Regions from separate parts of the Aeromicrobium fastidiosum genome, predicted to be linked through region 1. Evidence: predicted binding sites of a transcription regulator. Region 1 holds the regulator's gene; the other holds the start of a gene.

Region 1 (15,534 bases):
GCATCGCGGGGCTCGCTCCCGTCGCGGCGAGCCGTCGCCTCCGCCCAGATCTGGGCGGCGACGCGTTCAGCGGCCGCACCGCTCTCGACGTCCACGATCAACTGGGTCACGAACGCAACTCTCGCAGGTGCGCTCCAGCAGCGATGTGTGACGTTCTGCACCGGTCTCGGCATCGGACCGGTGCAGAAGCGCACAATTCGCGTGAGGGGCGGCGCGGACGCGCGTGGGTGACAGGATGAGCGCATGCCGATCCAGATCGCCCAGGGCGCCCACGCCGACCAGGTGCTGACCGACAGCCCGTTCGCGCTGCTCGCCGGGATGCTGCTCGACCAGCAGTTCCCGATGGAACGGGCGTTCGCCGGTCCGGCCAAGGTGCTCGACCGGTTCGGCACGCTCGACCCGGCTGCGATCGCCGAGGCCGATCCGGAGGCGTTCGCCGACCTCTGCGCGACTCCTCCCGCGATCCACCGCTACGGACGCTCGATGGCCGGTCGGCTGCAGGACCTCGCCCGCATCGTCGTCGACGAGTACGACGGTGACGCGGCACGCATCTGGACCGAGGCGAAGACGGGGGAGGCGCTGCTCAAGCGGCTCAAGGCGCTGCCCGGGTTCGGTGAGCAGAGGGCGAAGATCTTCACGGCCCTGCTGGCCAAGCAGCTGGACGTCAAGCCGCGCGGATGGACGACCGTCACGGGCGACTACGGCCGCAAGGGCTTCCGGTCCGTGGCCGACGTCGTCGACGCCGAGTCGCTGGCCAAGGTGCGGGCGTTCAAGCAGAAGGCCAAGCAGGCCGCACGCGACTCAGCCTGACAGCCCTGAGCCTGACGCCACTCAGCCTGACGACACTCAGCCTGACAGGGCGTCGGCGTCGGGCGCCGTCAACGCGACCGGCACGGTGCACGTCGGCACGAACGGCCACACGTCGTCCATCCGATCGGTGATCGGATCGCCAGCGCGGTCGACCGGCACGACGAGGGACGCATTGGGATCGCTCAGCAGCTCGTCGGCCAGCTCGGCTCGGGCGTCGACGAGACTCTGCCAATCGTCGAGCCACTGGTCGGCGGGCGGATCGGCGAGGATCTCGTCGGCCCGCTTCGACCGGATCGCCGCGATCATGACCTCGACGGCACGGTTCTGGTCGCGGATCGCGTCGGACTGCTGCTGGGCGGTGCCGTAGACCGGCATCGACTCGACGGTCGACTCCATCACGACGCACTCCTCCGCGATGGTCTGCGTGAGGGCGTCGTCATCGATCGTGGTGGGGGAGGTCGACTGCGCGATGGCCACCCCGATCGTGATGATGCCCGCGACGGATCCTGCCGCGACCACCGCGAGGACCACGCCGAGTGCCACGAGGGCGGCGGTGCGCCGACGGCTGTTGCGTCGCGCCGGGGGAGCGAACTGCCAGGTGCTGTGCGCCGGCGGGTACGCGGGTGTCTCGTGAGCATCGACCACGGTGTCATCGTGCCATGCCGGGTAGCGTTCGACCCGTGATCGTCGCCGCTGCCGTCTGCCCGCACCCGCCCCTGCTGGTGCCGGAGGTCGCACCGGGCACGACCGACGAGCTCGCCGACCTGCGCGCCGCCTGCCACGCCGCGGTCGGGACGCTGACGGCGATGGAGCCGGACCGGATCGTGGTCGTCGGGGCGGGCGAGCTCGACCGCGATCTCGACGAGACCGCCGGCGGCACCCTCGCCGGCTACGGCGTCGACCGGCGTGCCGGCGGAGACGACGTTCTGCTGCCGCTCAGCCTCACGATCGGTGCCTGGCTGCTCGACGAGGCGGGCTGGACGGGCCCTCGCACGTACTCGACCGGCCGGCCGGCGATCGACGCCGGCAGCCGCGTCGCCGTCCTCGTCATGGCCGACGGCAGCAACGGACGCTCGGAGAAGGCACCGGGATTCCTCGACGACCGGGCCGAGCCGTTCGACGCGTCGATCTCGTCGGCGCTGGCCGGCGGCGATCCCGCCGCGCTCGTGGCACTCGATCCTGCGCTCGGAGCCGAGCTGGGTGCCAGCGGCGTCCCGCCGCTGCGCACCCTCGGCACCATCGTGCTGGACGCAACGAGGGGTGCCTCCGTCACGGCGCACCTGCGCTACGACGGGGCACCCCTGGGCGTCGGCTACGTCGTGGCCGACTGGCTGCTCACGACCTGACCGCCGCCGGCAGCCCGACCGCTGCCCCGACCGGCTACGGCTTCTTGCGACCCTCCTCGGCGAGCTTGTCGGCGGCCTCCTTGGCCTTGCCGGCGGCACCGTCGATCTTGGCGTCGTACTTGCCCTTGGTGGCCTTGCGCGCCACGCCTGCGGCCTTGTCGATGCCCTGGTCGATCTTGGCGTTCTGCGTCGCTGCCAGGTCGGCCGCCTTCTCCTTGAGCTCAGGGGCCTTCTTCTTGAGGTTGTCCAGGAATCCCATGACTGCTCCTCGTGCGTCGGTGTGGTCGTGCGTGACCATCACGGTACTGCGACAATTCAAGCCATGCCCGAGCGAAATCACGTCGTCGCCGTCGTCGGGCCGACTGCCTCGGGCAAGTCGTCGCTCGCCCTGCGGATCGCCCAGCGCCTGGGCACGGCCGAGGTCGTCAACGCCGACTCGATGCAGCTCTACCGCGGCATGGACATCGGCACGGCCAAGCCCAGCATCGAGGAGCGGGCACTCCTGCCGCACCACCTGTTCGACGTCCTCGACGTCACCGAGGACGCGAGCGTCGCCGAGTTCCAGCAGCAGGCACGCACTGTCATCGCCGACCGCCATGCCCGTGGCGTGACGCCGGTGCTGGTGGGCGGGTCCGCCCTGTACGTGCGGGCCGTCCTCGACCGGCTCGACTTCCCGGGCACCGACCCTGCCGTGAGGCTCTGGTGGGCAGGCGAGCTGGAGCGACGGGGCCACGAGGCGCTGCACGCCGAGCTGGCCAGGCGTGACCCCGCGGCGGCCGCGCAGATCCTGCCGACCAACGGCCGGCGCATCGTCCGCGCGCTCGAGGTCGGCGAGCTGACGGGACGGCCGTTCGTCGCCTCGATGCCGCCGCTCGAGTCGATCTACGACGACCTGACGATGCTGGGCCTCGACGTGCCGCGCGACGTCCTCGAGCCGCGGCTGTCCGACCGGGTCGACCAGATGTGGGCCGACGGCTTCGTCGACGAGGTCAGGGGTCTGCTGCCTGCCGGCATCGAGGGCAGCCTGACGGCGTCGCGGGCTCTCGGCTACCAGCAGATCCTGGGGTTCCTGCGGGGTGAGATGACCGAGGACGAGGCGAGGGTGGCGACCGTGACGGGCACGCGCAAGTTCGCCCGCCGACAGGACCGGCTGTTCCGCAAGGACCCGCGCGTTCACTGGCTCCCGTCGGGTGCCGACGACCTGCTCGAGCGCGCCATGTCGCTCGTGGCACCGCGATAACATGGGAGATATGACGTTCGCATGGCTCAAGGGGCACGGCACCGAGAACGACTTCGTCCTGCTCCCCGACCATGACGGCACGGTCCACGGCGATCTTGACGCGTCGTTCGTCGCCGCACTGTGCGACCGCCGGCGCGGCATCGGGGCCGACGGGGTCCTGCGCGTCATCCGCAGCAGCGCGATCGGCATCGAGTCGGCCGGCGAGTGGTTCATGGACTACCGCAACGCCGACGGCTCGATCAGTGAGATGTGCGGCAACGGCACCCGGGTCTTCGCCCTGCACCTGGCGGACGAGGGCCTCGTCGACCCGTCGCAGCCGTTCGTGATCGGCACGCGCGACGGCGACAAGACGATGTCGTTCGACCTGTCGACAGGCTCGAGGGGCCACTCGATCAGCGTCGACATGGGCGTCCCGCACGTGCGCGACGTCTCGAAGGTCTCGGCTGCCGGAAATACGTGGGAGGCGCAGGACGTTCGTACTGGTAATCCCCATGCCGTGGCCTTCGTCGACCGGCTGGACGAGGTCGGCCCGCTGCTGACCGAGCCCGACTACGACCAGGCCGTGTATCCCGACGGCGTCAACATCGAGTTCGTCGTCCGCGAGGGCGATCGCCACGTGGCGATGCGTGTGCACGAGCGCGGTGCGGGGGAGACACGTTCGTGCGGCACCGGTGCGTGCGCCGTGGCGGTGGCCGCCGCCGTGGCCGATGCGGCGCAGCGACCCGTCACCTACCGGGTCGACGTGCCCGGCGGCACGCTGCACGTCACGTGGGATGCAGACGACCACATCACACTCACCGGCCCCGCAGAGATCGTCGCGCGGGGCACCATGGAATGGACTGCATGACCGACACTTCGACAGGCTCAGTGGGCAATGGCCCGCAGCAGCAGGGCACCGACGGGCTCGAGCTCGAGGAGCGGCAGTCGCTGCGGCGTGTCGCCAACATCCGCACCGAGCTCGAGGACATCACCGAGGTCGAGTACCGCCAGCTGCGGCTCGAGCGGGTCGTCCTGGTGGGGGTCTGGACCGAGGGCACCGTCGAGGACGCCGAGAACTCGATGGCCGAGCTCAAGCTGCTCGCCGAGACGGCCGGCTCCGAGGTGCTCGACGCGCTGATCCAGCGCCGCCAGAAGCCCGACCCGGCCACCTACATCGGCTCGGGCAAGGTCGAGGACCTGCGCGCGGTCGTCGAGGCGACCGGTGCCGACACCGTCATCTGTGACGGTGCGCTCGCGCCCAGCCAGCTGCGCAACCTCGAGGACAAGGTCAAGGTCAAGGTCGTCGACCGCACGGCGCTGATCCTCGACATCTTCGCGCAGCACGCCAAGAGCAAGGAGGGCAAGGCCCAGGTCGAGCTCGCCCAGCTGCAGTACCAGACCCAGCGGCTGCGCGGCTGGGGTGGCAACCTCTCCCGTCAGGCCGGTGGACAGGCCGCGGGCGGCGAGGGCATCGGTGGACGAGGTCCGGGTGAGACCAAGCTCGAGACCGACCGTCGTCGCATCCAGATGAAGATGACCAAGCTGCGCCGCGAGCTCAAGGAGCTCGGCAAGGCCCGCGAGACGAAGAAGGGCAACCGGCAGCGCAACGAGATCCCGTCCGTCGCGATCGCCGGCTACACCAACGCCGGCAAGTCGAGCCTGCTCAACCGGCTGACCGATGCAGGCGTCCTGGTCGAGAACGCGCTGTTCGCGACCCTCGACCCGACGACGCGGCGCACGCAGACGTCCGACGGTCGCGTCTACACGCTGTCCGACACCGTGGGTCTCGTGCGCAACCTGCCGCACCAGCTGGTGGAGGCGTTCCGGTCGACGCTCGAGGAGGTCGCCGAGTCCGATCTCATCCTGCACGTCGTCGACGGCTCCGATCCAGACCCCGAGGGACAGATCAGCGCGGTGCGCCAGGTCATCCTCGAGGCGGGTGCCGCCGAGGTGCCCGAGCTCGTCGTGATCAACAAGGCCGACGCCGCCGACCCGCTCGTCCTCAAGCAGCTGCTGGTGCGCGAGCCGCACGCCGTGGTCGTCAGCGCCCGCACGGGCGAGGGCATCGACGAGCTGCTGAGCGCGATCGAGGCCGATCTGCCGCAGCCGTCGAGTCGCGTCGACATCGTGCTGCCGTACGCCCGCGGCGACCTGCTCAACCTGATCCACACGCAGGGCGAGATCGAGTCGCTCGACCACGAGGCCGATGGCACGCACGTCGTCGCGCTCGTCAACGGCGCGCTGGCCAACGAGCTGGAGCAGTACTCGGCCTGATCGGACGGCCTGAGAAGTTCCCGGCGATCCGACCCATCCACGGGTGCGTCGGTGCCGAACTGTGAGCAATCAGTGTTACCTACCTCACAGAAGGTCGTCCCCATGCGTCCCAGCATCAAGGTCACTCCCGCATTCGTCATCGCCTCGCTCGCCCTCGTGGTGGTCGCTTCCGGCGGCACCGCCTATGCCGCCACCAAGATCGGCTCCGCCGAGATCAAGGACAACTCCATCCGCGGTGTCGACGTCAAGAGCAACGAGATACGCAGCTCCGACATCAAGAACGGCGCGCTCCGCGCCCAGGACTTCGGCCCCGGCGTCCTCCAGCAGGGCCCGAAGGGCGACAAGGGTGCCACCGGTCCGGCCGGTGCCGGCCGCTGGCTGCTCGTCGACGCCAGCGGAGCGATCGTCGCGCAGTCGGGTGGTTTCAGCGTCGCGTCGGCCTACAACGCCATCCCCGGCACCACGCCGCCCGGTGCTGTCGGCAACGTCTACATCAACGCCAACGAGGACCTCAGCAACAACGCCATCTCCGTCTCGATCGCCCTGCAGAACAAGACCGAGCAGGACGCGGAGAGCACCCCGGGCGCGGGCAACGTCAACGGTCGCGCCGACGCCGCCGACGCCAACCCGGAGTTCTCCGGCGAGATCACCTCGACGGTGTGCGGCATCACGAACGTCGTCGCCTGCGCGCCGGCCGGCACGGACAACCGCAAGCACCTCGTGGTCAGCCCGCGACTCAGCGACGGCCGGGTCACGACGGACGCGAACCGCAAGCGGTTCTACGTGACGATCACGGGCGACTCGACGGATCTCGTCGCGACGCCGGACATCCCGGCCAAGGCCCTCTAGGTCGAACGTCGGGTGTGAGTCACCCGCGCCTGGTCGGCGGTGCCAGCAGTACACCGCCGACCAGGCCGCGCACCGTCAGCGCCGCGACGACCGTCCAGGCACCGACCAGTGCGACGAACAGGCCGGCGGCGAGGGCCGACAGGACGTCCGAGCCGGTGGCGACGGCAAGGCCGGACGTGCCGGTGACCACGGTGCCGACCGGGAACGTGAACGACCACCAGGTCAGGGCGAAGGGGAGTCCATCGCGGATGGCACGGGCCACGATCACCGCGGCGACCAGTGCCCACGTCAGGGCGACCCCCACGGCGGCGCAGCCGTAGCCGAGCGCGACGGCCTGAGCGGTGCCACCGGCGAGCCCGCCCAGCACGTGCGCCGCAGTGGCCGACTGGCCCAACGGCCCGAGGACGATGACCAGCGTCGGGATGCTCGTCGGCTCCCCGATGTGCCCGTCCAGCGTGCGACGGACGATCGTGAGCAGCAGCGGGGCGCTCGCGACCAAGGCGACGGCGAAGAACGCACAGCATCCGACCTTCATGGCGGGTCGCAGGCTGGCAGCCAGGTGCGGGACGAGCAGCGCGCCGGTCGCGGCGCTGACCATCGGGGGGACGACCGGCATGAGCCATCCGCCGAACGCCGGCCCGCCATAGGGGTCCGCTCCGCGCAGGGTGCGGCGGGGAATGCTGATCAGCGTCCACAGGCCCAGTGCCGTGCCGGCAGACCACAGGACGACATCGACGGCTACGGCAGCGCCGAGGCCCACGAGGTCGACCCCGACCAGCAGTGTGGCCGCCCCGACGGTCATGAGTGCCATCGCGGGCGCACCGTAGAAGTGGGCAATGACGGGGTGCTCGACGTGGCCGCGTGCCGTCGAGGGACGCAGCCCCCACTGCGCCGCCGTCGCTGCGCCGACCGCGAGCAGGAGCAGCGACGCCAGGGCCCACATCACGATTGACAGCGCGTGGAGACCGCGGGCGTGGACCGGCAGGCCGGCCGCGGCGGTGGCGACGATGCCGGTGCCCATGACCCACGTGAACCAGTGCGGCCCGACCGCCGACAGCGCGTCGTCGGACGAGCCGCGTCGCAGGCCGAGGGAAACGGTCGTGGTCATGAGTCCACTGTCGTCCGGGACGCCGCCCGGCAGTAGAGGCAGATCGGCGTGCATCCACAGGGTCGACCTGTGGGTGGGCGTACGCTGTCGACGTGCCGCCCAGCCCCCACCTGCCCGATGTCGCAGCCCTCGCGCTGCTGGTCGAGGTGGCGCGCCTCGGCAGCATCGGTGCGGCCGCCCGCTCGCACGGCACGACGCAGCAGGCTGCCTCCGAGCGACTGCGGTCGCTCGAGACCCAGGTCGGCTTCGCGGTGCTGCGCCGTGGCGCGCGGGGATCGACGCTGACGCCGTCGGGCACGGTGCTGGTCGAGTGGGCGTCGCGTCTGCTGGAGGTCGCCGACGAGGTCGACGGTGCCATCGCCACGCTGCGCGACGACGTCCGCCGCGAGCTGCACGTCGCCGCCAGCATGACGATCGCCGAGCACCTCGTGCCGCGGTGGCTCGTGCAGCTGCGCCGCCGACAGGTGCGAGAGGGCGTCCCGCCGACCACGGTCAGCCTGCACGCGGCCAACAGCCGGGACGTCGTCGCCGCGGTCGTCGACGGATCGGCCGACCTCGGCTTCGTCGAGGGCACGGAGCCGCCGAAGGGCAAGGGCCTCGCCGTCCGCGACGTCGGGTCCGACGAGCTCGTGCTGGTCGTCGGAGCCGACGACCGGCTGGCCGCGACCCGCCGGGCGCTGGGCCCGCAGCTGGTCGCCGGCCTGACGCTGACCAGCCGCGAGGTCGGATCGGGCACCCGCGAGGTGGTCGAGCGCGCCCTCGCCGAGCACGGCCTGGAGATGGCACCGCCCGAGGCCGAGCTCACGACGTCCACCGCGGTGCGCTCGTCGGTGCGGGCCGGGGGAGCGCCGGCCTTCCTCAGCTCGCTGGTGGTCGAGGGCGACCTGGCATCGGGGCACCTCGTCGCGGTGCCCACGACAGGTCTCGACCTGCGGCGCACGTTTCGCGCGGTCTGGGCAGGGAGCGACGCGCCGCCAGCCGGGCCCGTGCGCGAGCTGCTCGGGCTCGCGAGTGCCGCGGGCTGATCGCACGGGCCGAGAACGCGGGAAAACCCCACTGTTCGGACGGCCCTGCGGCGAGCAGGATCAGGAGACCCCGACCCAAGGAGCTCCCATGTCCGCACCGTCCCGCACGCGCCGCGACAGCTGGTGGCGCACCGCGCCCGTCCTGACCATCGCGGTGCTGGCCCTCGTGATGTCGACCGCCGGTGGTGCGTACGCCGTCGCCAAGAACAGCATCGGCAGCAAGCAGCTCAAGAACAATGCCGTCACCACGACCAAGATCAAGAAGAGCGCCGTGCAGTCGTCCGACATCCGCGACGGTGTGGTCACGGGGGCCGACGTCAAGGACGGTTCGCTGACGGCCGGTGACTTCGCGCCCGGCCAGCTGCCGCCCGTCCCAGCCGGATCCAGCCGCATCTTCTTCGCGAAGGTCGACGCGTCCGGGCTCCTGACGGCCAGGTCGCCGGGTGTGGTGTCTGCCAGCAGGGCAGGCACCGGAACCTACGACGTCCAGCTGACCTTCGACGCCTCGCCGTGCGGGGTCACGTCCTCGGCGACGACCTCCAACCGCAACACGGGTGCCGTCACGGTCAGTGGCAACCAGGTCGAGGTCGTCGCACGCGACGTCACCGCGGGAGGGGCGCCCTTCGCCGACGCGGCGTTCAGCCTGATGATCGTCTGCTGACGCGGCGGTGTGGACGGCGTCGCGTGACGTCGGAGCGCCCCGGATAGCCTTCGGGGGTGCCTGACATCCGCGACGTCCTCCACGCCGCCGTCGAGGCCGTGGGCGGCGAGGACCGTCCCGGCCAGATCCAGATGGCCGAGGCGGTCAAGCACGCCCTCGACTCCGGCGAGCACCTGCTCGTGCAGGCCGGCACGGGCACCGGCAAGTCGCTGGGCTACCTCGTCCCGAGCCTCCTGCACGGCAAGCGCGTCGTCGTCGCGACCGCGACGCTCAACCTGCAGCACCAGCTCGTCGAGCGCGACATCCCGGCACTCAAGGACGCCGCCCGGGCGACGCTCGACAAGGTCCCGCATCACGCCGTCGTCAAGGGGCGCAGCAACTACGCGTGCCTGCATCGGGTGCGCGAGGGCGCGCCCGACGACCAGGGCACGCTCGTCGAGATCCCTGACGGATCGCTCGGTGCCGAGGTCGTCGAGCTGCGCGAGTGGGCCGAGGAGCAGGCCGCCGCGGGGCACACGGGCGATCGCGACTCCGCGCCGTCCCACAACGACCGCGCCTGGCGGCAGGTGAGCGTCAGCCACCGCGAGTGCCTGGGTGCGTCCCGCTGCGCGCACGCCCTCGAGTGCTTCGCCGAGCTGGCCCGCGAGGACGCCCACAGCGCCCAGGTCGTGGTCACCAACCACGCCCTGCTCGCGATCGACGCGATCGACGGCGTGCCGATGCTGCCCGAGTACGACGCCGTCGTCGTCGACGAGGCGCACGAGCTGGCCGCCCGCGTCACGCAGGCCTCCACCGACGAGCTCGACCCCGTCATCGTCGAGCGAGCAGCCCGACGCGCTCGTGCACGCATCAGCTCGGGGGAGGGTGACGACCTCACCGACGCCTCCGACGCGCTGGCCGACATCCTGGCCCGCACCGAGGCCGGACGCATCGACGAGCTGCCCCAGCCCCTGCACGCCGTGCTGTCGCTGGTGCGCGACTCAGCGCGAGCGTGCCTGTCGGCGTTCCCCAAGGAGGACAAGGGCGAGCCCGACGCCGCCCTGCAGCAGGCCAAGGGCATGGTCGACGACGTCCGCAAGATCGCCGAGCGCATGGCCTCCAAGATCGAGACCGACGTGCTGTGGATCAGCGACAACCGCGGCAACAAGCAGCTGCACATCGCGCCCATCGACGTGTCCGGCGCGCTGCGCGACAAGCTCTTCGCCGACAAGACCGTCGTGCTCACCAGCGCGACCCTCAAGCTCGGGGGCGGTTTCGAGCCCGTCGCGCGGTCGCTCGGCCTGTGGGGGGACGACCCGCCGTGGGCGTCGCTCGACGTCGGCTCGCCTTTCGACTACGCCAAGCAGGGGATGCTGTACGTCGCCCGACACCTGCCGGCCCCGGGCCGCGACGGCCTGGAGGAGGCGCAGCTCGCCGAGATCACCGATCTGATCGAGGCGGCGGGCGGCCGCACCCTCGGGCTGTTCTCGTCGCGCCGCGGTGCGGAGAAGGCGGCCGAGGAGGTGCGCGAACGTCTGCCCGACCTCGACATCTGGTGCCAAGGCGACGCCCAGCTGCCCGAGCTGGCCCGGCGGTTCGCCGAGTCGCCCAGCTCGTGCCTGTTCGGCACCCTGAGCCTGTGGCAGGGCGTCGACCTGCCCGGCGACACGTGCCAGCTGGTCATCATCGACCGCATCCCGTTCCCGCGGCCCGACGACCCGCTCATGAGCGCGCGACAGAGGCTCGTCGAGAAGCGCGGCGGCAACGGCTTCATGACCGTCGCGGCCCAGCACGCGGCACTCCTGCTGGCGCAGGGCACGGGACGGCTCATCCGCCGGGCCACCGACCGGGGCGTCGTGGCGGTGCTCGATCCCCGCGTCGTGACGGCACGTTACGGGTCGTTCCTGACCGCCTCGATGCCCGACATGTGGCGCACGACCGACCGTGCGACGGCCCTCGCGGCGCTCCGGCGGCTCGATGAGGCCGCTCTCGCCGCATCCGGCTGATATTGTCATCGGGTTGTTCGCCTAGCCTTCGGGGATTCCATGAAGTTTCGTCCTGCACTCCTGATCCCTGCTGTCGGCGCTCTCGTCGCCGGCCTCCTGGTCGCGTCGCCGGCCGAGGCGGTGGGGTCACAGGTCATCACCGGCACCGTGGCTGGCCCGGGCGGTGCCGGCAACGTCGGACCCGTGCGTGTCGAGCTCATCTCGGTCGACCGCGGCGGCAACACCCGGGTCGTGCGCTTCGTCAACAACATCCCCGACGGCGGTGCCTACTCGTTCAGGGTCCCGCTCAACGGCAAGAAGAAGACCAACAAGCTGTCCCGCCCGTACCGGCTGCGCATCGTCGCGGCACCGTCATCGGGCGAGGCCCGCTCCTGGTACTGGCGGGGTCGCACGGGCGCACCCACGACCGGCGGTCGCCACCTGCGTGACGCCACGGCCATCACCGCGACGAAGTCGGCGCCGTTCCGCGCCGACTTCCGCTACTCCTCGATCGGCGGCACCGCGCCCAACGGCACGCGCCTGACCGTGACCGCGGCACCCCCCACCTACTCGGGCGGCAACGACGCACGCCGTGAGCTCGACATCCCGGGCTGCGCCAACACGTATGCCACCACCCAGGTGACCGGCGGCTCGTACCGCGTCGACTTCCTGCCGTTCTCGCCGGGCGACAAGCGCTTCATGGTCGCGGCCCGACTCGGCACCGACGAGCGCTGGAACAACTCCTTCGGCAGCTGCTTCGACGTCCAGGACTACCGCTACTCGCGGTCCAACATGATCGCCCTGGACCAGGGCGGCACGAACTACCCGGTCAGCGTCGGTGCCAGCGGCAACCAGCTCACGGTGCGCGGGACGTTCAAGGGCTTCAAGGCCACGCCCCAGGGCGACCGCTGGGTCACGCTGCGCGAGGCATCGCCGCGGGTGCCGATCCTCGACTCGCCGATCGTCGCCGAGAAGCAGGCCGCCAGCAGCACGGGCAGCACGACGTTCTACAACGTCGCCCCGGGTCGCTACTACGTCGAGCTCGGCCGCCGCACCGGGTGCGCCGACTGGTACGCCAGCCGCTACACCAACAACAACACGTACTTCAAGGGCCTCGACCGCGGCTCCGAGCGCTGGAAGACCTTCCCGTACCTGAGCAAGTTGTCCGGCGGCGAGAACAGCGGCCTCGAGGGCATCGCGCGCCGCGTGCAGCCCAACCCCGCGACGTCGGCGGCACAGGGCCGCAAGCCCGCCGGCGGCAAGGGCTGGATGTACCGCAAGCACTGCAAGGCGCTCGGCGCAGGCGCGATCAAGGTCGTCGAGATCGGCTCACCCGGCTCGGGCGAGAAGCGCACGTCGCTGGTCTCCAAGCGCGGCGGTGTCGTCAAGGGTCACGTCAGCCGTGCCCCCGGCCGCACCAACAAGGAGATGATGGTGACGCTGTCGTCGACCGACGGCAAGCGCGTCCTGCGCACCGACCTGACCGACGGTGCCGGCAACTTCTACGTCGCCGGCCTGGCCCCGGGCCGCTACAAGGTCACGGTCAACGCCGACTCGTGGCGTGGAATCGGCCGCACGTTCAAGGGCCGCCACTTCGTCACCGTCAAGTCGGGTCGCACGCGCAACGCGGGCAACCTCCGCTTCGGCGACTGACCACCTCGCCTGCATGACCGTCCTCGTCACCGGCGGTGCCGGCTACATCGGCTCGCACGTCGTGCGTGCCCTCGGCGCCGCCGGACTCGACTGCGTCGTCGTCGACGACCTGTCGAGCGGTCATCGACAGTTCGTGCCCGACGGCGTGACGTTCGTCGACGCGACGATCCTCGACGCAGACGTCGTCGCCAAGGCGATGGTCGAGCACGAGGTGCAGGCCGTCGTCCACCTCGCGGGCTACAAGTACGCCGGGGTGTCGGTGCAGCGTCCTCTGCACACCTACGAGCAGAACGTGCAGGGCACGGTCGCGGTGCTGCAGGCCATGCAGGAGTCGGGCGTCGACAACATCGTGTTCTCGTCGAGCGCTGCGGTGTACGGCACGCCCGATGTCGACCTCGTGACCGAGACGACGCCGACCGCGCCGGAGTCGCCCTACGGCGAGACCAAGCTGATCGGTGAGTGGCTGCTGCGCGATGCTGCACGCGCCTCAGGGCTGCACCACACCTCGCTGCGCTACTTCAACGTCGTCGGGTCGGCGGTGCCGCACCTGTACGACACCAGCCCGCACAACCTCTTTCCGCTGGTCATCGAGGCGCTGCTCGAGGGACGCACGCCCCGCATCAACGGAGCCGACTACCCGACCGCCGACGGCACCTGCGAGCGCGACTACATCCACGTCGCGGATCTCGCTGACGCACACGTCGTCGCGGCGCGCCGGCTGCTCGCAGGGGAGCCGGTCGAGCCGGTCTACAACCTGGGCAGCGGCGACGGCGTCTCGGTGCGTCAGATCATGGATGCCGTGGCGCGGGCGACGGGCATCGACTTCGAGCCCGAGATCGGCGAGCGCCGTCCCGGTGATCCGGCGCGCATCGTCGCCTCCGGCGAACTGGCGTCGCGAGACCTCGGCTGGACGATGCGCCACTCGATCGACGACATGGTGCGCAGCGCCTGGGAGGCGCGTCACGCCCACCCGGCCTGAGCGGCCTCCTGCCTCAGACCCGGCGGATGACGGCGGTGACCTTGCCCAGGATCGTGGCGTGGGTGCCGTCGATGGGGGAGTAGTCGTCGTTGTGCGGCAGCAGCCAGACCTGGCCGTTCTTGCGCTGGAAGGTCTTGACCGTGGCCTCGCCGTCGAGCATCGCCGCGACGATCTCGCCGTTCTCGGCGTCGGGCTGCTGCCGGATGACGACGTAGTCGCCGCTGCAGATCGCCGCGTCGATCATCGAGTCGCCGGAGACCTCGAGCATGAACAGCGTGCCGTCGCCGACCAGCGACTTGGGCATCGGGAAGATCTCCTCGACGCGCTGCTCGGCCAGGATCGGTCCGCCGGCGGCGATGCGTCCGACCATCGGGATGTTGACCGCCGTCGGGGCCGCATCGTTGATGCCGGTCTCGTCGATGTGCCCGTCGTCGGGCGTGGCGCTCATGGACCGGCGAGCCGCCATGACGTCGGGCAGGAAGATCTCGAGCGCCCGGGGACGGTTGGGATCGCGCTTGACGTAGCCGAGCGCCTCGAGGGCACGCAGTTGGTGGGCGACCGACGAGGTGCTGGTCAGACCGACCGCGGCACCGATCTCACGCATGCTGGGCGGGTAGCCGCGCTTCTCGATCTCGTCGCGCAGGAACTCCAGCACCTTGCGCTGGCGGGCGGTGAGCCCGGAGGAGTCGGCGGGGCCGTCGGGCAGCTCGGTGACGTCTGCGGTGCGCTCATCGGTCATGGCCCGACCCTAGCCCGCGCAGGGGGGTCAGTTCAAACATATGTTCGATGGCGTGTCGCCGGCGTGTCGCCTACCTTGGCGCGATGCCCCCGTCCCGCACGACACCCACACGTCCCCGTTCCGCCGTCGTGACGGGAGCCGCCCGCGGCATCGGACGGGCGACGGCCGTTGAGCTGGTGCGCCTCGGCTACGAGGTCGTCGTCAGCGATCTTGACGCCGTCGGTGCCGCCGCGACGGCCGCCGAGATCGGTGCCCACTCAGGGATGGCGCTCGACGTGCGAGACCCCGACGCCAATCGGCAGGTCGCGGCCGTGGCGAGGGACATCGCGCCCCTCGGGGCCTGGGTCTGCAACGCGGGCGTCGCCTTCGACAGCGATCTGGTCGACCTGACCGACGGTCAGGTGCGGCTGAGCGTCGACGTCAACGTGCTGGGCGTCATGTGGGGAATGCGCGCCGCGGCGGACGTGTTCCGCGACCAGGCGGCGATCGGCGTACGGGGCGGCGAGATCGGCGTCGTCGCATCGCTCAGCGCCCACGCGCCCGTCCCCAACCTCAGCGTCTACGCGGCGACCAAGGCGGCGGTGCTGTCGTTGACGACATCGGTCGCGTCCGAGCTGCGCGCCGACGGCATCCGCGTCCACGCGGTGTGCCCCGACGGCGTCGCGACGGCGATGGTCGACGGCTTCGACGTGCACGGCGGCACGCGTGCGATCCTCGCCGCCGGCGTCATGCTGACGCCCGAGCAGGTCGCCCGCGAGCTCGTCGCGATGTTCGGCACGCGCCGCGTCTACCGCACGATGCCGGTGTGGCGGGGCGTCGTGGCGCGCGCGGCGTCGCTGTCGCCGGCCGCGTCGATGCACGCCGACCCGCTGCTGCGTCGCATCGGGGCGCGCCGGCTCCGCAGGGC
Region 2 (15,534 bases), 560 kb from region 1:
CCCGCTCGCCGGGCCCGAGGTCGACGTCGACGGTCGTGACGAGGTCGGCACCGGCGTCCCCGGGGTGTGCGTAGGACGGAAGGGGGACGTCGGGATCGAGCCGCGTCACGGTCACGTCGAGCATGGCGACGACCCTAGACCATGCCACCTGCGTCGCACGGCGCGAGCGCATGAGGCAAGGTTGAACCGTGACGACCTATCGAGAGCGCTTGTCGGCCCCGGTGTCCTGGTGGATCGCGGCCCTCGGGTTCGCCGTGGTGTGGGGCTGGGTGTTCCTCATCGCGACGACGTGGGCGGCGGCGATCGTCGTGACGGTCGCGCTGGCCCTGGCGGGCTGCTACGCGGTCTGGCGCTACGGATCGATGGTCGTCTCGGTCGATCCGGACGGCCTGCGGGTCGGACGCGCGTTCGTCGAGGCCCACCACGTCGGCACCGCCAGGTCGCTCGACCGCCAGGCGTACCGCACGCAGCTCGGCACGGGTGCCGACGCGCGGGCCTACCTGGTGACGCGGCCCTATCTCGACCACGGCGTCGTCGTCACGATCGACGACCCCGACGACCCCGCCCCCTACTGGCTGCTCTCGAGCCGCCACCCCGACGACCTCGCGGCGGCCCTGGCACCCTCAGTGGCGTCGACGACGACGCACGAGACGAACGGAGACACCGACCGTGGCGAAGAGGCGTAACCAGAAGGCGTCCCGCACCCAGGCGTCACTCCTCACCGAGGAGGCGGCGTCCGTCCCTCCGAAGAAGGGGTCGAGGGGCAGCGCGAAGGCTCCCAGCCGCGCCACCTGGAAGGTCATGGACCGCGGCTCGTCGGTCGCGGCCGGCCTGCTGGCCACGCGGGCCTCGGCCGTCGCGTGGCGCGTCGTCACGGGCAAGAAGCCGCCGACCAGCGGGCGGCACCCCGACGTCACGACCCGCGAGGCCGTCGTCTGGGCCGTCGTCGGCGGGTCGATCGTCGAGCTCGTGCGGGTCGGCGTGCGACGCAGCGCCGCGACCTACTGGGTGCGGTCGACGGGGCAGCTGCCACCGGGCATGAAGCCGCTCGGCCCGAAGGGTCTCACGACCCCGGGAACGACAAAGGAGCCGGTCGTCGAACCGGCTCCCCACACATCGTCCAAGAAGGTCAGTCGGCGCAGTCGCGGCAGATGAGCGTGCCGTTCTTCTCCGATGCCAGCTGGCTGCGGTGGTGCACCAGGAAGCACGACGAGCACGTGAACTCGTCGAGCTGCTTGGGCACGACCTGGACGGCCAGCTCCTCGTGGGAGAGGTCGGCACCGGGCAGCTCGAACGACTCCGCAGCCTCGGTCTCGTCCTCGTCGACCTTGCCGGAGTTCTTCTCGTGCCGACGCGCCTTCAGCTCTTCAATGCTGTCCTCGGACTGCTCTTCCTCTGTCTTGCGCGGTGCGTCGTAATCGGTAGCCATCAAATCTCCCTCTGTGCGGAACAACCGGCGTGATTGTGCCACACGGATCTGTGGCCTTCACACTCAGAACCCACAAGCACGGACCAGCGCGAAATATTCCTCGGCGATCGCCGGGTGCGCCCCCATGACGAGCCGCTCGTCGGGCCCGCCGTCGAGCCCGCTCAGCACGATGCCGGCCTCGCGGGCGACGAGTCCGCCAGCTGCCAGGTCCCACGGCTTCAGACCCTGCTCGACGTAGGCGTCGAACTGCCCCTCGGCGAGCGCGCACAGGTCGAGCGCGGCCGACCCGATGCGACGGATGTCACGCACCTGCGGGATGAACCGGGCCATCGCCGCAGCCTGCTTCGCGCGGACCTCGGGGACGTAGTTGAACCCCGTCGCGACGAGGGCGTGGGACAGCCGCGCGACGGTCGGAGCGGCCAGCACCCGCCGGTCGTCGCCCTCGTGGCACCACGCGCCCTCCCCCGCGACCGCACCCCACTCGGCACCCGAGGCGATGTTCACGACGTGGCCGACGACGATCTCGCCGTCGTGGCGGGCGGCGATCGAGACCGCGTACATGGGGATGCCGTAGACGAAGTTGACGGTGCCGTCGATCGGGTCGACGACCCAATCGACGCCCGTCGAGCCGATGACGTCGTCGCCCTCCTCGCCGACGAACCCGTCGTCGGGGCGGGCGGCGAAGATGCGCTCGCGGATCAGCCGCTCGCAGGCCTCGTCGATCTCGGTGACGACATCGGTGTCGCTCGACTTGGTCGAGGCGACGTCGACGCGGCCGGCGGGCCTGGCCGACCGGACGTAGGCCGCGGCCTCCAGGCCCACCCGCCGGGCCAGGTCGTACAGCTCGCGGGTCGGGACCTGCTCGGTCATGCCGGCGTCGCGGCGGAGCCGACGACCGGCAGCGACGAGCGCGGGTTGAGGCAGCAGTCGATCGGGCAGAGGTCGTGCGACGGGGGCAGCTCGCCCAGCGAGGGGCGGTCGGTCGTCTCGCCCCGCTCGACCGCGGCCCGCTCGACCAGCAGCTCGCGCACCATCGCGACGAAGTCGGGGTGGGCCCCCGGGGTGTCGGCGCGGACGTAGCGCAGGCCCAGCTCGTCGGCGGTCTGCTTGCCCTCGGTGTCGAGGTCGTAGATGACCTCCATGTGGTCGGAGACGAAGCCGATCGGCACCACGACGACCGACTCGACCCCGGACGCCTTGAGCTCGGCCAGGTGGTCGTTGATGTCGGGCTCGAGCCACGGGATGCGCGGCGATCCCGAGCGCGAGCAGTAGGCCAGCGAGTGGGACTCGGCACCGGCACCGGCGGCCACGAGGTCGGCGACGCTCTGGTGCTGGCGCACGTAGGCCTCGCGGCCGGGGCCGCCGCTGGCCTCGTTCATCGAGGTAGGGATGGAGTGGGTCACGAAGACGACGTGGGTGCCGGCGGGGGCGTCGTCGACGGCAGCCTTGGTCGCCTCGGTGAACGGTCCCACGAAGCCGGGGTGGTTGAAGTAGTGGCGCAGGCGGCTGAGCTCGATCGCGACCCCGTCCGTCGCGGCGTACAGGTCCTCGCGGTACTGACGGCAGCCGGAGTACGACGAGTAGGCGCTGGTCACGAAGCACGCTGCGCGCCGCACGCCGTCGGCGGCCATCTGCTCGGCAGCCTCGCGCAGGTAGGGGTCCCAGTTGCGGTTGCCCCAGTAGATCGGCAGATCGATGCCGTTCTCGGCGAAGTCTCGTCGCAGGGCCGCCAGCAGCTCGCGGTTGAGGTCGTTGATCGGCGACTTGCCGCCGAACAGGAAGTAGTGCTCGCCGACCTCCTCGAGCCGCTCGCGCGGGATGCCGCGACCTGCCGTCACGTTCTCGAGGAACGGCACGACGTCGTCGGGCTTCTCGGGCCCTCCGAACGAGACGAGAAGGAGCGCGTCGAAGGGGCGAAGATCCATGCGTCCATCCTCCCACCGGGACGGATAGGGTGCTCGGGCCGGCTCGAGGTCGAGGGAGGGACGCATGCTGAAGACCTACGCGAACGTCCTGTCCCACCCCGGATCGGCGCTGTTCTCGTTCACGGCCCTGTGGTCGCGGCTCCCCCTGTCGATGGCGGGCCTCGGCATCGTCCTGCTCATCAACGAGCGCACCGGGTCGTTCACCCAGGCGGGCGTGCTGTCCGCGGCGTACGTGCTCTCGGCGGCGGCGTTCGGCCCCTGGCAGGGACGTCTGGCCGACCGGTTCGGGCAGGCCCCGGTGCTGTGGGTCGTCGGTGCGACGTACGCGCTGGGCGTCGCCGCGTTCCTGCTCGTGGTCGACGCCGGATGGTCGGCCCCCTGGCCGCAGCTCTGCGCCGTCCTCGCTGGCCTGTCGACGCCGCAGACGGGCAGCATGGTGCGGGCCAGGTGGAGCCACGCGATCCACGATCGCGCCGAGCTCAACACGGCCTTCTCGATCGAGGCGGTCATCGACGAGGTCGTCTTCATCGTCGGACCGGTGCTGGTGACGTTCCTCACCTTCCAGGTCGCCGACGTCTCGGGCCTCGTCTTCGCCGGCGCGGCCGCGATGCTGGGCAGCTGGGCCCTGGCCCTTCAGCGCGGCACCGCGCCACCGGCCGGCGGGCAACGCGCCAGCTCGGGACCGACCATCAACTGGCCCGGGCTGTGGCCACTCGTCGCGGTGTCGGTCGCTCTCGGCGTCATCTTCGGATCGGCCGAGGTCATCATCGCGGCGTTCACCGAGGAGCAGGGCCGCAAGGGTGCCGCCGGCATCGTGCTGGCGGTGTGGGCCGCGGGCAGCCTCGTGGCCGGCGTGGCGGTCGGCGCCCTGCCGCAGGCCGCCGATCCGCTGCGCCGCGTGCGCGCATCGATCCTCGTGCTGGGCGTGCTGTTCGCCCCCATGGCGCTGCTGTCGAGCATCCCGCTGCTCGCGATCGCGATGTTCCTGGGCGGCTTCATGATCTCGCCGACGCTCATCGCGCTGGTGCAGCTCGTCGAGCGCACGGTGCCCCCGTCGCGCCTCACCGAAGCCCTCACGTGGACGACGACCGGCATGGCGGTGGGCGTCGCCCCGGGGGCAGCCGTCGTCGGCGCGGTCATCGACGGGCACGGCGCGTCAGCCGGGTTCCTGGTGCCGCTCGCGGCCGGGCTCATGGGCGCGATCGTGGCGTGGACCGCCCCGGCAGCGGACACTTCCGGCGGGATGGTCACGGCACCTCCCCAGAGTCATTAAGGTTGGGGCACGATGACCGAACTCACACTGGCCGAACGCAGCGTTGAGCTCGTCCGCGCATGGACCGAGGCCAAGCGCCCGCGACGCCGCACCGCCGCCGCCGCGACCCGACTGGCCACCCTGCTCAAAGACCCCCAGGGGCTGGAGTTCACGATCGGCTTCGTCGACCGCGTCGTCCGTCCTGACGATCACCAGGTCGCCGCTCGCAACCTGCGCCGGCTCGCGGGCGACCTGCCCGCCTTCCTGCCGCTGACCCAGAAGCTGCTGCTCCGTCTGGGCGCTCTCGTGTCGTTCCTGCTGCCCGCGCTCGTCGTGGGCGTCGCCCGGGCCACGCTGCGCCGCATGGTCGGGCACCTCGTCGTCGACGCCCGGCCGCAGCAGCTGGGTCGCGCGATCTCCAAGCTGCGCTCGCGCGGCGACCGGCTCAACCTCAACCTGCTCGGCGAGGCCGTGCTGGGCGACGGCGAGGCCGAGCGTCGCCGCGATGGCACCTTGGCGCTGATCGAGCGCGACGACGTCGACTACGTGTCGGTCAAGGTCTCCTCGGTCGCCAGCCAGCTGTCGATGTGGGCCTTCGACGAGTCGGTCGAACGGGTCGTCAAGCAGCTGACGCCGCTGTACGAGCGCGCCGCCAGCGGTGAGCCGACCTTCATCAACCTCGACATGGAGGAGTACAAGGATCTCGACCTGACGGTCGCGGTCTTCACGACGATCCTCGAGTCGTTCCCCGATCTCGAGGCCGGCATCGTCCTGCAGGCCTACCTGCCCGACGCCCTGGGCGCCATGCAGGAGCTGCAGGCGTGGGCGACCGATCGACGCGCTGCCGGCGGAGCCCCCGTCAAGGTGCGTCTCGTCAAGGGAGCCAATCTGGCGATGGAGCGGGTCGACGCCACGATGCACGGCTGGCCGCTCGCGACGTGGGGCACCAAGCGTGAGACCGACACCAACTACAAGCGTGTCCTGCAGTGGGCGCTGACCCCCGAGCGCGTCGACGCCGTGCGCATCGGTGTCGCGGGCCAGAACCTCTTCGACGTCGCGTACGCGTGGCTCCTGGCCGGCGACCGCGACGTCCGCCACGCGGTCGACTTCGAGATGCTCCTCGGGATGGACACCGGCCCCGTCGACGCCGTGCGGGGCGACATCGGGCAGCTGTTGCTCTACACGCCGGTCGTGAGCCCTGCAGAGTTCGACGTGGCCATCTCGTACCTCGTGCGCCGGCTCGAGGAGAACGCCAGCAGCGACAACTTCATGTCGGCGGCGTTCGAGCTGTCGACCGATCCGTCCCTGCACAGCCGCGAGACCCAGCGCTTCCTCGAGTCGGTCGCCGCGCTCGACACGTCGGTTCCCGTCCCGCACCGCCGTCAGGACCGCCTGACCGAGGTGTCGACCCCCTCGACGGGCACGTTCGCCAACACCCCCGACACCGATCCGTCCACCGAGGCCAACCGCGAGTGGGCTCGGCTCGCGCTCGCCCGCGCGTCGTACACCCAGGTGGGTGCCGAGACCGTCCGCATCGGCTCGGTGCCGGGCCCCGCATCCCTCGAGACGATCATCCACGACACACGCGACGCAGCGGCGCTGTGGCAGGCGCGGGGTTCGGACGTCCGCGCCTGGATCCTGCACCAGGCCGCCAGCGCCCTGGGTGCCCGCCGCGGCGACCTCGTGTCCGTCATGGCGGCCGAGGCCGGCAAGACCGTCGCGGAGGCCGATGTCGAGGTCAGCGAGGCCGTCGACTTCGCCAACTACTACGCCGAGGCCGCACGCCGACTCGACGCCGTCGACGGCGCCACGTTCGTCCCCGACCGGCTGACGGTCGTGACTCCCCCGTGGAACTTCCCGGTCGCGATCCCCGCCGGATCGGTGCTCGCGGCCCTCGCGGTCGGCAGCGGTGTCATCATCAAGGCGGCGCCGCAGACGCGGCGCTGCGCCGCGGTCATGGTCGAGGCCCTCTGGCAGGCCGGCGTGCCGCGCGACGTGCTCCGGTTCGTCACGATCGACGAGGGACCGCTCAGCAAGGCCCTCATCGCCCACTCGGCGGTCGACCGGGTCATCCTCACCGGCGGCTGGGAGACGGCGCAGCTGTTCCGCTCGTGGCGTCCCGACCTGCCACTGCTGGCCGAGACGAGCGGCAAGAACGCCATCGTCATCACGCCCAGCGCCGACATCGACCTCGCCGTCGCCGACCTGGTCAAGAGCGCGTTCGGCCACGCGGGGCAGAAGTGCTCCGCGGCGAGCCTGGCCATCGTCGTCGGGTCGGTCGCCGACTCCGAGCGGTTCCACCGCCAGCTCGTCGACGCCGTGGCGTCGCTCAAGGTCGGGCACCCCGACGACCCGCAGGTGTCGATGGGACCGGTCATCGAACCGCCCCGCGGCAAGCTGCTGCAGGGCCTCACCGAGCTCGGCACCGGCGAGACGTGGCTGCTCGAGCCACGACAGCTCGGGGCCGACAGCCGGGTGTGGACGCCCGGCATCCGCGCAGGTGTCATGCCGGGCAGCACGTTCCACACGACCGAGTACTTCGGACCCGTGCTGGGCATCATGCACGCCAGCGACCTCGCCGAGGCCATCGCGTGGCAGAACGCGACCGACTACGGTCTCACGGCGGGCATCCACTCGCTCGACGCCGACGAGGTCAACACCTGGCTCGACACGGTCGAGGCCGGCAACCTCTACGTCAACCGCGGCATCACGGGGGCCATCGTGCAGCGGCAGCCGTTCGGCGGCTGGAAGCGCTCGTCGGTGGGCACGACCGCCAAGGCCGGCGGCCCCAACTACCTGACGCACCTCGGCACGTGGCAGCCCCGACCGCTGCGTGCGACGAGCGATTCCCCGACGTTGTCGGCCGCGGTCACCGCGATCCTCGACGCCGCCGCACCGCATCTCACCCCCGTCGAGAACAAGCGCCTGCTCGCCGCGGCCCAGTCCGACCACGTCGCGTGGACCCGCGAGTACGGCGTCGCCAAGGACGTGTCCGGCCTCGGCGTCGAGCGCAACGTGTTCCGCTACGTCCCCGTGCCGGTCACGATCCGCTCCGACGGCTTCCTGGCCGAGCTGGTCCGCGTCCTGCTGGCCGCCGCGCGCACCGGGGCACCGGTCACCGTCAGCAGCCCCTCTCCCCTGCCCGTGGGCCTCGTGGCCCACGCCCGGGTCGAGACGCACCAGCAGTGGACGGCCCACGTCACCGAGGCCCGGCCCCCGCGGGTGCGACTCCTCGGCGGCGACGCCCGCGCGCTGGCCGTCGCGGTCGACGGCGATCCCGATGTCGCGATCTACGCAGGTGCCGTCACGCCATCCGGCCGGGTCGAGGCGCTGCCGTTCCTGCAGGAGCAGTCGATCTCCATCACGAACCACCGGTTCGGCAACCACGACGTCGAGTTCGACCGTGTCCTGCCCCGGCGCTGAGCGTCCGCGGACGTCGGCGCGCCGCCCAGACCTGGCAGTCGACGCGCCTACGATGGAAGGACGGTCCAGGTGAACGCCCACCCGGAGCCGCCACACGTCGGAGGCGATGGCATGCGCGATCTCAGTCTCGTGGGATTGAGCGAGGACGGACGGTTCCTCGTCGCGCGCGACGTCACCACCGGCCAGACGTACCGCGTACCCGCTGATCACCGCCTCTCTTCCCTGATCGGCACGCCGTCCCGCACGTCCACGCGCGACGGGAGCACCTCCGGCCAGATGGAGATCCGCATGCCCAGCTCACTCAGCCCCCGCGACATCCAGTCCCGCATCCGCCGCGGCGAGTCGCCGCAGTCGGTCGCCGACTCGGCCGGCGTGCCGGTCGCCCAGATCGACGGTTTCGCCGGACCCGTCCTCGCCGAGCGCGAGTTCATGTGCGAGCAGGCGCGCAAGACCACGATCCGTCGCAAGCACATCGGCGGTGCCGGCGTGCAGCTCGGCCTGCTCGTCTCCGAGAACATCGCCGCGAGCGGCGGGGTTCCCGAGGACGCCGTCTGGGACTCCTGGCGGCGCGAGGACGGTCGCTGGACCGTGCTCGTCACACCGCACGACGCCGACGCCCCGGCGACGTTCCTGTTCGACGTCAAGAGCCGCTACGTGCTGCCGGCCGACGAGATGGCCCACGAGCTGGTCGGCGACGTCGCGCTGCCCGACTCGACCGACATGGCGATCGCCGACGCGGTGCGCTCGGGCGAACGTCCGGTCGACCTCGAGGACGAGGTCGTGGTCGAGGTCGCGGCTCCGTCCGTCCCCGAGGACGCCGCTTCGTCGGTCGAGATCCCCGACCCGATCGAGCCCATCGAGGAGGCGCTCCTCACGGGTGTGTCGTCGCTCAAGGCGGCACGCGACCGCCGCGCCATGGGACAGCTCGCCCTCGGCGACGCCGAGCAGGCCGACGCCGAGCCCGTGGCCGAGGTCGAGCAGGACGACTTCGAGGACGGTCTCGAGACCAACGTCGCCGTCCCCGACACGATGGGTCCCCGCAAGAAGCGTCACGAGCGTCGTCGCGTCCCCAGCTGGGACGAGATCATGTTCGGCAAGGACGAGTGAGCGCAGCGAGCGAGCTCCTTTCCAGGCTAGCGAAGCGTGAGCGTTCCGCGGCGAAGCCGCCGGCCTGCGAAGCCTGGTGAGGTGGCCGCCCAGCCTGGCCCACGGCCCACTTCAGACGATGACAAGATGTAGCCCGTGGCAGCACTGACGTTCTGGACCGGCACGATGGACGCCGGCAAGTCGACCCTCGCGCTGCAGACCAACCACAACCACGCCGCCCGTGGTCGCGCCGGCATCATCTTCGTCAGCAACGACCGCACCGGCACGGCCGTGCTGACAAGCCGGCTGGGCCTGTCGCACACGGCCGTCGAGGTCGACGACGACTTCGACTTCTGGACGTACGTCGTCGACAGCCTGACCCACGGCTCGAAGGTCGACTACCTGATCTGCGACGAGGCCCAGTTCTACTCCCCCGTGCAGGTCGAGCAGCTCGCGAAGATCGTCGACGAGCTGAGCATCGACGTCTTCTGCTTCGGCATCCTGACGGACTTCCGCACGCGACTGTTCCCGGGGGCGGCGCGCCTGGTCGAGCTGGCCGACCGTACCGAGGTGCTGCAGGTGCAGGCCCTGTGCTGGTGCGGTCAGCGGGCGACCCACAACGCCCGCACCGAGAACGGCGTCATGGTCACCGAGGGCGAGGTCGTCGTGGTCGGCGACGTCGAGGAGGCCGACTCCCCCGACGACCCGCCCGAGGTCGCCTACGAGGTGCTGTGCCGTCGGCACCACCGACAGGCGCTGACCGCTGCGCGGGCGCGGGCCACCGGCCGACTGGCCGAGCCCGAGCTGCTCCCGTTCGACTGAGCCCAGCCCGCCTGGGCGGTGCGCTGGCGTCCACCGCCGCCGTCCGCGTGGACGCCAGCGCACCGCCCAAGCGGGCGGAGTTGGTGCTGCAATGCCAGAGATTTCGGGACTTTGTTCCCTGTTCGCGCTCGCTACTCTTGGGTAGAGTCGAACATACGTTCTAGTCGTCCATCCGGGGTTCGCGCATGTTGATCGAGCAGTTGTCCAGCCTGACCGATGAGGTCGCTGCGCTCGAACCATGGACGTTGACCGGTGCTGAGGTCCGTGAGGTGATCGCGGCGGTGCAGACGACTCGCACCGCGTTGGACGCTGTCATGTCGCGCCTGGCCGGGTGTGCCGATGACATGGGGCTGCCGAAGGACGACGGTGCGACGTCGACGACAGCGTGGCTGGCGAGCTCGGCGAACATCACCAAGGGTGCTGCGTCCAAGCTGGTCGGGATGGCGAAGGTCACCGGCGAGCGTACTGAGGCCACCCGTGCCGCGTGGGCGTCCGGTCAGCTCAGCACTGAGCAGGCCTCGATCATCATGAAAGCCATCACCGCCTTGCCGGACTGGTGCGGCGACGTCGAGCGTGGTGACGCTGAAGCCCACCTCATCCAGCTCGCCTCAGAGCATGACTTGGATGGGTTGCAGCGACTGGCGAACCGGGTGCTCGAAGTCATCGACCCCGACGGGTTCGACGAACACCTCGGCGAACAACTCCGCGCGCAGGAAGAACGGGCCCGTGCCCGCACCAGGTTCCAGATGGGCCGGCGTGGTGACGGCACCACCCACGGGTCCTTCGTCGTGCCCGACACCGACGCCGACACCCTCAGAGCAGCGATCGAGGGGATCATCGCCCCACGCCGCAACCAGTTGGCTGCCGAATCGTTCGGGATGGGAGCCGACGACTGGGCCGGCCTGCCCCGCGACCAGAAGATGGGCCACGCCTTCACCGAGCTCATCAACCACCTACCCACCGACGCGCTACCTCTGGCCGGGGGTCTCGCGGCGACCGTCGCGGTGATGGTCGACGTCGACGACCTCCGCACCGGGCAAGGCACCGCGACCACCACGTCCGGCACCACGATGTCAGCGACCAAAGCACAGAGGCTGGCCTGCAACGCCAACCTCGTCGCGATGTACCTCGACAGCGACAAACGAGTCATCGACCTCGGCACCACCCGCCGCCTCTACGACCGCCACCAGAGGCTCGTCCTGGCCACCCGCGACGGTGGTTGCGTCTTCCCCACGTGCGACCGCCCACCCTCTTGGTGCGAAGCACACCACCTCAACTACTGGTCCGAGAACGGCCCCACCGACCTCGACAACGCCGCCCTCCTCTGCCACTACCACCACCACCTCGTCCACGAAGGCCAATGGACAGCACACATGGCCCCTGACGGCATCGTCGAACTCATCCCCCCAACCCGCATCGACCCCCACCAAAGACCACAACGCCACTCCCGCTTCACCACCCAACAACCCCGCGCCGGATAGTTGCCGAGGAGCTCGCACTGCCATCATCGGTACATGTCACGCACCGTGGAGGACTACGCACGGGCAGTGCCGTTGGGTCCTGTCCTGGAGCCCGCACACCTCCGGCGCGTCGTGCATGTCGATATCCGAGATGTCACCAGCCGCGGGCCGCAGGTCGTCGCCACCATGCAGTGGAACCGATATCCGCACGAGGTGTCCCACGCGGTGCTGCCTGACGACGTGGCCGTGCAGGGCGGACACGTCCCGAACGAGGAGGCCACACTCGCTGAATGGGCCGCGGAAGTCGTCACTGACTTCGCGTGGGGTGCCGATCTGTCACTCACGTCGTCCCGCAGGACGAAAAACGGTCGGACGATCGAGCTGACCGCAACTGAGCCGGTCGACCCGCGATACGTGGGCAAGCACCTGCTGGGCTCAGCAGCACCGAGCGAGTGGCATGAAGTTGCCCGGTACGCCAACCCAGTCGTGCCGCCCCTGGTCGTCGACCGCTGGAGGTCCGAGGGAACCCTTGTGTCCTGGCACTATGTGACCCTGCAGAACACACGCGTCCTCCCGGCCTACGGGCACGGTGCAAGCAGATGGGTGTCGGACGGTGTGGCCTCTGTCGATCTCATCAGCCTCCACCCCGACCTCCCCGAGACGTTCGGAGTCCTGACGGTCGCCGACCTCGTCCACAGAGCAGCGGCTGAAGGTGCCCACACGATCATGTGCACGGTTGACGTACCCGGCCTCGAGCTGCTCGGGTTCCGTCGGGACGGTGCAACCATGCAGATCGACAACCGGTTCCTCGACATCGACTACGACGCACTGTCGGCGTTCGTCCTTCGGACAGACACCTGGGTCCCGCCCACCCGTATCCGACAGGACATCATGCGCGCCAACAGAGCCACCTACTGTGCGGGCTAGGTGCACTCGGACACTGAGGCTCAGGTGCCGACGAGCACCGGGATGCGCAGCTCGGCCTCGGTGATGGACCCGTGGAAGCCCGTCATCTTGAGCTCGACGTTGAACTCGCGCGACGAGAAGACCGCGAAGTCGCGGAGCGACGCCACGACGACGTCGCCGATGCGGCCGCGCACCTGTGGAGCGATCGGTCCGAACCAGTCCTCGATGCCGTCCTGCGTGCGGACGACGACCTGGTCGCCGAGCACCGAGCGCCACCGGGCGGCGACGTCCTCCGCAGCACCCGGATGCGTGTAGAGGTGGCGGAAGCGGGCCTCGCCGGCGAGCAGCTCGACGTCGTCGAGCAGGCGCGGCACCGTGTCGACGTCGAAGCGGTGCTCGAACGGCAGGTCGATCATGCCGTGGTCGGCGGTGACGACCAGCACGGCGTCGCGCGGCAGCTCGTCGCGTAGCTCGGCCAGCTCGGTGTCAATCGTCGTGAGCATCTCGCGCCACTCCGGCGACGTGCATCCCTTGCCGTGACCCGTGTGGTCGAGGCGCGACTCGTAGGCGTAGGCGACCGAACGAGGAGCCGACTCGATGACGTCGACGACCACGTCGAGGCGCTCGTAGACCGAGCTGATGCCGTGGAAGGGGACGCCGCGCTGGCTGCAGACCGTCAGGCCCGTGCCCTCGAATTTCGCGTCATTGACCGACGACGCCGAGACGCCCGCAGCGAGCAGCTGCTGCAGCACGGTCGGGTGCGGCTGCCACACCGTCGGGTCGATCGGCTGGTCCCACTTGAGCGAGTTGAGCCGCCGGCCGGTCTCGGGCACCCGCGAGGTGTACCCGACCATCCCGTGCTCGCCGCCGCGCACGCCGGTGCCGAGCGAGGTGAGGCTCGTGACGGTCGTGGACGGCACGCCGCACACGACGTCATCGACGTTGTGCAGCGATGACAGGAACGGCGCGGCGTCGGCGTGCTCGCGCAGCAGCTCGAGCCCGAGGCCGTCGACGAGGAACACGACGTAGCGCGGTGCCTCCGGCAGATCGAGGGTGTTGGTGAACCCTTCGACGCCGAGTGCGGCACCGACCGACGGCATGATGTGGTCGATCGTGCGGCGTCCGGCCAGCCCCGGCGGGAGCGAGAGGCCGCTCACACGCGTCCGCTCGTCGCGGCCGACAGGGTGCGGGCGAAGGTCAGGAGCCGCTCGACCGCGGCACCGCCGTCACCGGCTGCGGCGAGCCGCAGCGAGAAGTCGTCGCCGGTGACGCTGCCCGAGTAGCCGTGGTCGGCCTCGCACTCGGGGTCGGCGCACCGTGCGGGCTCGAGCTCGACGCGTGACACCGCGCCCCACCCGATCGTCAGCAGCGCCTCCTCGAGGTTCTTGGACGACGAGCTGACCATGCGGGTCACGACGACTGAGCGCACCTGGTCGAGGGCCACAGCCTCCGACGTCGTTGACGTGTACGGGTCGGGCAGCAGGTCGTCGCCGGGGTGCTCGTCGGTGTGGACGAGGATCAGGCGGCTCGGCGTGAGCGCCAGCACCGTCATGTGCCGGCGGATCTCGTCGCGGTCGAACGTGGGCTCGTGGTGCAGGACGAATCCGCCGACGACCTCGTCGGCGAGGGCGTCGCGCAGGCCCGCGGCCACGATCTCGGGATAGTAGCCACTGCGGGAGACCTCTTCGAACAGCGAGGCCGTGTGGTCGGCAGTCATCACGCGAGCGTATCGCCCTGGGCAGCCGGCTGGCTGAGCCGGCGCACGTACCACTCGCCGCGACGGTCGGCGGACGGCATGACCTTGGCGCGCGCGCTCAGCACCGTGAAGCCGTCGGCGTGCACCGACACGGGCTCGAGGTCGAGCTCGGCGATCTCCGGGAGGTCGTCCTTCATGGCCGCCAGGCGCACGATGATGTCCTGCAGAGCGTCGACGTCGACCCGCTCGGAGCCGCGGTAGCCGTACAGCAACGGGGCCGAGCGGAGGTTCTTGATCATGGCCTCGGCGTCGAGGTCGGTCAGGGGCGGGATGCCGTACGAGCGGTCGTCGAGCAGCTCGCTGGGCGCACCGGCCAGGCCGAACGACACCAGGGGCCCGAACAACGGGTCCTCGCTGACGCTGAACGACACGTGGATGCCCTCGGGCGCGGCCCGCTGGACGAAGAACTTGGTGTCCTTGCGCATGCCGGTCCAGCCCGTGAGCTGGTCCCAGGCGCTGGCCATCTCGTCGGCGTTGCGGATGCCACGCCACACGTGGGCCAGGTCGGGCCGGCTGCGCAGGTGCTCGCTGCCGGCCTTGAGCACGACGTCCCAGCCGAGGCTCTCGCCCGCGGCGACGGCCTCCTCACGACTGTGGACGTTGATCCACGTCCAGATGTCGATGCCGTAGCAGGCCAGCAGGGCGTGCACCTGCTCGGTCGACAGGATCGCACCCCGGGGTGCCTGGCGCAGCACCTCGCGGACCATTGCGCGGGCGTCGCCCGTGCGGTGGTCGAGCGCGAGGTGGAACTCGCCGTGGTCGCGCGCGGCCCACTCCGAGTAGTTGACGACCCTGGCCAGAGCGCGGACGGCCGACTCCGGTGCCGCGTACGAGGGCACCGAGCCGCGACCGGCGGAGCCGCCGAGCAGATCGGGCACGCGCAGCAGCACCGGGACGCCCTCGCTGCCGAGGAACGTCGACACGATCGGCTTGTCGGACTGCTCGCCGATCGCGGCCAGCACGTTGGCGACGTCCTCGCCGGACGTGTTGAGCGGCGGGATGTAGACCGCGACGAGTGCATCGGTGTCGGGGTTGGCGATGGCAGCCTCGATCGCCACCTCGAAGTCGTCGGCGTTGGCATTGGCGCCCAGCGAGACCGGCTCGGTCACCTGCAGCCCGGCCGCCGAGGCCGCGTCGGCGACGATCAGCGCGACGGCGTCGGAGTTGCCGACGATCGCGATGCGGTTGCCGCGCGGCAGCGGCTGGTGCGCGAGCAGCTGGGCGACGTCGAACATCTCGTCGAGGGTGTCGACCTGGATGACGCCGGCCTGCCGGAACATCGCGTCGACGGCCGACTGCGGTGCCGAGGTACGAGCCACGGTGTGCCCGACGGGGACGCCCTGCGTCGATCGTCCCGACTTGACCGCGACGATGGGCTTGGTGGCCGACACGCGACGGGCGATGCGCGAGAACTTGCGCGGGTTACCGATCGACTCCAGGTACAGCAGGATGACCTCGGTCGAGTCGTCCTCCTG

The links. Region 1 encodes LexA, which represses DNA repair genes until DNA is damaged. Its sites were predicted from a motif close to TCGAACANNTGTTCGA; they were not measured.
Positions count from the first base shown of each region.
Region 2: a site for LexA is predicted at 10,085-10,100, ahead of JOF40_RS16810 (HNH endonuclease signature motif containing protein). Genes of this name have one in related genera too.

Region 1 covers NZ_JAGIOG010000001.1:2,801,866-2,817,399, forward strand. The annotation lists gene JOF40_RS13870 (GNAT family N-acetyltransferase) at 1-110, opposite strand, end outside; gene JOF40_RS13875 (HhH-GPD-type base excision DNA repair protein) at 244-810, shown strand; gene JOF40_RS13880 (hypothetical protein) at 847-1,455, opposite strand; gene JOF40_RS13885 (class III extradiol ring-cleavage dioxygenase family protein) at 1,491-2,156, shown strand; gene JOF40_RS13890 (Rv0909 family putative TA system antitoxin) at 2,191-2,415, opposite strand; gene miaA (tRNA (adenosine(37)-N6)-dimethylallyltransferase MiaA) at 2,479-3,396, shown strand; gene dapF (diaminopimelate epimerase) at 3,407-4,243, shown strand; gene hflX (GTPase HflX) at 4,240-5,649, shown strand; gene JOF40_RS13910 (hypothetical protein) at 5,752-6,498, shown strand; gene JOF40_RS13915 (SLAC1 family transporter) at 6,518-7,606, opposite strand; gene JOF40_RS13920 (LysR family transcriptional regulator) at 7,699-8,631, shown strand; gene JOF40_RS13925 (hypothetical protein) at 8,720-9,292, shown strand; gene JOF40_RS13930 (ATP-dependent DNA helicase) at 9,424-11,277, shown strand; gene JOF40_RS13935 (carboxypeptidase-like regulatory domain-containing protein) at 11,317-12,909, shown strand; gene galE (UDP-glucose 4-epimerase GalE) at 12,923-13,888, shown strand; gene lexA (transcriptional repressor LexA) at 13,902-14,627, opposite strand; gene JOF40_RS13950 (SDR family oxidoreductase) at 14,711-15,534, shown strand, end outside.
Region 2 covers NZ_JAGIOG010000001.1:3,362,697-3,378,230, forward strand. The annotation lists gene dut (dUTP diphosphatase) at 1-124, opposite strand, end outside; gene JOF40_RS16765 (DUF3093 domain-containing protein) at 189-686, shown strand; gene JOF40_RS16770 (DUF4235 domain-containing protein) at 670-1,155, shown strand; gene JOF40_RS16775 (DUF4193 domain-containing protein) at 1,130-1,429, opposite strand; gene JOF40_RS16780 (inositol monophosphatase family protein) at 1,493-2,299, opposite strand; gene JOF40_RS16785 (ferrochelatase) at 2,296-3,354, opposite strand; gene JOF40_RS16790 (MFS transporter) at 3,419-4,627, shown strand; gene JOF40_RS16795 (bifunctional proline dehydrogenase/L-glutamate gamma-semialdehyde dehydrogenase) at 4,640-8,029, shown strand; gene sepH (septation protein SepH) at 8,141-9,136, shown strand; gene JOF40_RS16805 (thymidine kinase) at 9,272-9,937, shown strand; gene JOF40_RS16810 (HNH endonuclease signature motif containing protein) at 10,123-11,418, shown strand; gene JOF40_RS16815 (hypothetical protein) at 11,452-12,324, shown strand; gene JOF40_RS16820 (alkaline phosphatase family protein) at 12,345-13,460, opposite strand; gene JOF40_RS16825 (DUF5998 family protein) at 13,457-14,020, opposite strand; gene JOF40_RS16830 (bifunctional acetate--CoA ligase family protein/GNAT family N-acetyltransferase) at 14,020-15,534, opposite strand, start outside.